Regions from separate parts of the Rhizobium sp. Leaf321 genome, predicted to be linked through region 2. Evidence: predicted binding sites of a transcription regulator. Region 2 holds the regulator's gene; the other holds the start of a gene.

Region 1 (2,203 bases), on a different contig from region 2:
GCGGCGAAATTGCTGGGATGCGGCCCGGCGCGCTTCGGGTGCGGCCGATTCGCGAAAGGCATTCCAGGCCTCCAGCGGAAATTTCGCGTCGATGACCAGCGGTGGCAATCCGTTCGGCATGCGGATCACGCAATCCGGTCTCGACCCGTTCGACAGGGTCTTCTGGAATTCGAAGGCACCCATCGGCAGGCCGTCGGAAACGATCGCTTCCATCCGGCCCTGACCGAAGGCGCCGCGCGTCTGCTTGTTGGAGAGGATCGCCTGCAGCCCCACGACATCCTTGGCAAGGCTCTGGATATTGTTCTGGGCCGCGTCGATGACGGCCAGGCGCTCCTGCAACTGGCGCAGGTTGTCATGGGTCGATCTGGTCTGTTCGGTAATGGTTGCGCCGATCCGGTGGGTCATGCCATCGAGCCGCTGGCCGACGACCTGGCTGAGCTCGACCTGGCGTGCCGCGAGCGTTTCGCCCATCGCCGAAAGCCTGCCCTGCATCTCACCCTGCATCCGCATCAGTTCCCCCATGCGGGCCTCGGCGTCTTCCGCCTGACGGCCGCTGCCTCCGGAAAGGCGCATGAGAAACAGCATGAGAAGCATGCCGAAGACGCAGGAAGCGGCCATCAGCACCATCGGGTGCTGGCTCTCCAGAAAACGGGAAATCTCGGGGAACAGGTCATTCATGGCGGCAAGCTAGCAGAAAACCGCGGATTGGAAAGATCAAAACGGGAACATTGATCGAAAACGGCGATCCGGGGCTGTTCCATCGGCGAAAAAGATAGGTTATGGGATCGCCATGACGATCAAGCCGCTTATCATTCTCCCCGATCCGCTCCTGCGTCAGGTGTCCAAGCCTTTCGAACGGGTGGACGATGCTCTTTTGAAGCTCGCGGACGACATGCTGGAAACCATGTACGACGCTCCGGGCATCGGCCTTGCCGGGATCCAGATCGGCGTTGCCCGCCGCATTCTGGTGGTCGACGTGTCGCGCGAGGAGGACGAGAAGAACCCGATCGTCGTGATCAATCCGGAGATTATCCGCTCATCGGACGAGCGATCGGTGTATGAGGAAGGCTGCCTTTCCATCCCGGAATACTATGCCGAGGTGGAGCGCCCGGCCTCCGTGACGGTCAAGCATATCGGTCGCGACGGCAAGGAACACGTGATCGAGGCCGATGGCCTGCTCGCCACCTGCCTTCAGCACGAGATCGACCATCTGGACGGCGTGCTGTTCATCGACCATATATCGCGGCTGAAGCGCGAAATGGTGGTCAAGAGGTTCACCAAGGCTGCCAAGGCGAAGGCGGTCTAGCGATCGCTTGCAGGCACTCTCGGTTTGAAGGCGCGTTCCTTGCGGGCGCGAAAAGGTCCATGTCTCTTCGCATCATCTTCATGGGCACACCGGAATTTTCCGTGCCGACACTGCAGAACTTGAAGCAGGCCGGTCACGAGATCGTCGCGGTCTATAGCCAGCCGCCGCGTCCCGGCGGGCGCCGCGGGCTCGATCTCGTCAAGTCGCCAGTGCATCAGGCGGCGGAACTGCTCGGCATTCCGGTGCTGACACCGCTCAATTTCAAAAGCGAGGAAGACCGCGAGACCTTCAGGTCCTTCAAGGCGGATGTCGCCGTGGTCGTTGCTTACGGCCTGCTTCTGCCCGAGGCGATCCTCACCGGCACCCGGCTTGGCTGCTACAACGGCCATGCTTCGCTGCTGCCGCGCTGGCGCGGTGCTGCCCCGATCCAGCGCGCCATCATGGCTGGCGATGCAAAGACCGGAATGATGGTGATGCAGATGGAAAAGGGCCTAGATACCGGCCCGGTTGCGCTCACCCGAGAGGTCGAGATCGGCGAGGCCATGACCGCGGGCGAGCTGCACGACCGCCTGATGCTGACGGGCGCCCGCGCCATGGTCGAGGCGATGGAGAAGCTCGAAGCCGGTGACCTGCCGCTGACACCGCAGTCCGAGGACGGCGTGCTCTACGCGTCGAAGATCGACAAGGGTGAAACCCGCATCGATTTCTCGAGGCCCGCGCGCGACGTTCACAACCATATCCGCGGGCTCTCCCCGTTTCCGGGCGCCTGGTTCGAGGCCGAGATCAACGGTAAGCTGGAACGGATCAAGGTCCTCTCTTCTGCCGTAGGCTCCGGACAGGGAGACGTCGGCACGGTGCTGGACGATCACCTCACGATCGCCTGCGGTGAAGGCGCCG
Region 2 (2,203 bases):
TCCAGCGGGTCATCTGCAGAAAAGACGATCTCTCGAAGGCCTGTAACGGCGTTTGCGTGCTCATCAAGACCACCGCGATCTGCCGGTAATGCGGCGATTCGCTGGCAGGAAAACAGCAAGATGTCATCGACCTCGGGGACTGCCGCGAACGCCAGACGGAATGAGACTTCGCTCTCCCCACCATCGGGCAACTGCATCGGGCGGGAGAATTGAAGCATCTCGCCCGCAGACATGTGCCCGTCCACAAAACGGATATGATCGGCCGCTGAATCCTGCGTCCCGACGACCACCGCCGATAGACCTTCCCTTTTCCGCTGGCCGCGGAAGCGGATGTCGCGATCAGTGAACACGTTGCCTCGTTTTGCCGCAAGCGAGGCTAGCCGACGGTTCACAATGGCCAGCGGCTCGAGATACGAGCCATCCGCGAAGAATATGCAGGCATTGGCTGTGCCGAAAGGGTGAACACCTTCAGGTGCCACAGTAAAGCCGAGAGCGGTCAACCTCCCCCGCGCTGACGCCAGATCTGCAACGGGCAGAACCAAATGATCGACTGACTTGTTACCCACTTACACCCCCAAAGTCTTATTCCGCAGAACATTGGCTATCGCGGGAAACTCGGCAAGTGCTGCGCACGAACTGAATACGTGATCGAACGCTGAAATGAGACTATTCTTCAGCAGAAATTTGGGGCTTGCGGAACACAGATAGAACATATAGCGTCCGTTCTGCATTTGTTTCCAATTCTGAGGGTCCCGTCCATGCTGACACGCAAGCAACAGGAGTTACTTCTGTTCATCCACGAGCGGATGAAAGAATCAGGCGTGCCGCCGTCGTTTGACGAAATGAAGGACGCTCTCGACCTTGCATCGAAGTCCGGCATCCATAGGCTTATCACCGCGCTCGAGGAGCGTGGCTTTATTCGCCGTCTGCCGAACAGAGCACGCGCGCTCGAAGTGATCAAGCTGCCTGACGCCTATGTGGCGAACCTTCATCCGCGACGGGGATTTTCTCCCAGTGTCATCGAGGGAAGCCTCGGCAAAACGCAACCGGTCGTCGCTCAGAAGCCGGCGCCGGTCATGGCGGACAATCCGTTCTCGACAAACATTCCGGTCATGGGTCGAATCGCTGCCGGCGTGCCGATCTCCGCGATCCAGAACAACACCCATGACATCGCCGTTCCGATCGAGATGCTGGGTTCCGGCGATCATTACGCGCTCGAAGTGAAGGGCGATTCGATGATCGATGCCGGCATCCTCGATGGCGATACCGTCATCATCAAGAATACCAGCACCGCAAGTCCAGGCGATATCATCGTTGCCCTGGTCGATGAGGAAGAAGCGACCCTGAAGCGGTTCCGCCGCAAGGGTGCCTCGATCGCACTGGAAGCGGCAAACCCGGCTTACGAGACCCGCATCTTCCCGCCCGACCGGGTGAAGGTCCAGGGCAAGCTTGTCGGCCTTATTCGCCGCTACCATTGAGAACGCTGTCATCCCGGAGATGCGCAGCAACAGCCTCCGGGATGCCAAAGTCGAATTGTCGCGTTCGCCAGTCATAGAACCGGTGGACGGTCCACGGACGGCTTGAGGTCTGTGCGCTGTCTCGCATCGCCGCCGTAATCTTGATGTCTGGCGCTGTCGCGTTCGGAATAATGGTGATTTCCAGTGCGCCAGTCCGGCGCAACGTCCGCCCGCTGAGAAGCAAGGCGCCGGAGCGGCAAGTATCGAAGCGTGCGCCGGGCGAGACGATGATCCGACCGACATCGCAGGCAAGACCGGTGTATCGGTTGTCTTCGACAGTGACGATCCGGATGTCCTGAGCAGTCTGCGCCGCGCACAGGATTTTCGGCAGACAGGCGAATCGTCCGGGCTTCAATGCTTGAAGAAAACCCCTGACATATTCGATTTCCCGGCGCGTCAAATCCGGTCGCGAATGTGGTCCAGGTGGTCTGTCATCGCTTTTCGCAAGGCTGGCACCTCGCGCTGGTTCCGAAGAGGCAAGAACCGGCAAGGCGAGCGGTTGTTCTCCGGTCTCAAGCACCAGCGCTCGCCGCCATTGATCGTAGATAAATCCCGGCGGTCGGGTTCGATTGAGGGTGATCTTGTCATCCTGGATCACGCCGACCGATGCGCCGTCTTCGGATATGACGATATCAGGCCTCGGCGCCGAGCCTGAGCGGACCGCAAAGAGCAAAGCCACCGCCATG

What was found. Region 2 encodes LexA, which represses DNA repair genes until DNA is damaged. Its sites were predicted from a motif close to TGTTCNNNNTGTGTTCNG; they were not measured.
Region 1: def (peptide deformylase) is a predicted target of LexA. The motif match lies at 711-728, and genes of this name have one in related genera.

Annotation. Positions count from the first base shown of each region.
Region 1 covers NZ_LMOF01000006.1:313,233-315,435, reverse strand. Annotated here, with positions in the region: gene ASF70_RS07970 (DNA recombination protein RmuC) at 1-573, opposite strand, end outside; gene def (peptide deformylase) at 791-1,306, shown strand; gene fmt (methionyl-tRNA formyltransferase) at 1,366-2,203, shown strand, end outside.
Region 2 covers NZ_LMOF01000007.1:185,925-188,127, reverse strand. Annotated here, with positions in the region: gene ASF70_RS13705 (VOC family protein) at 1-566, opposite strand, end outside; gene lexA (transcriptional repressor LexA) at 759-1,478, shown strand; gene ASF70_RS13695 (ComEC/Rec2 family competence protein) at 1,459-2,203, opposite strand, start outside.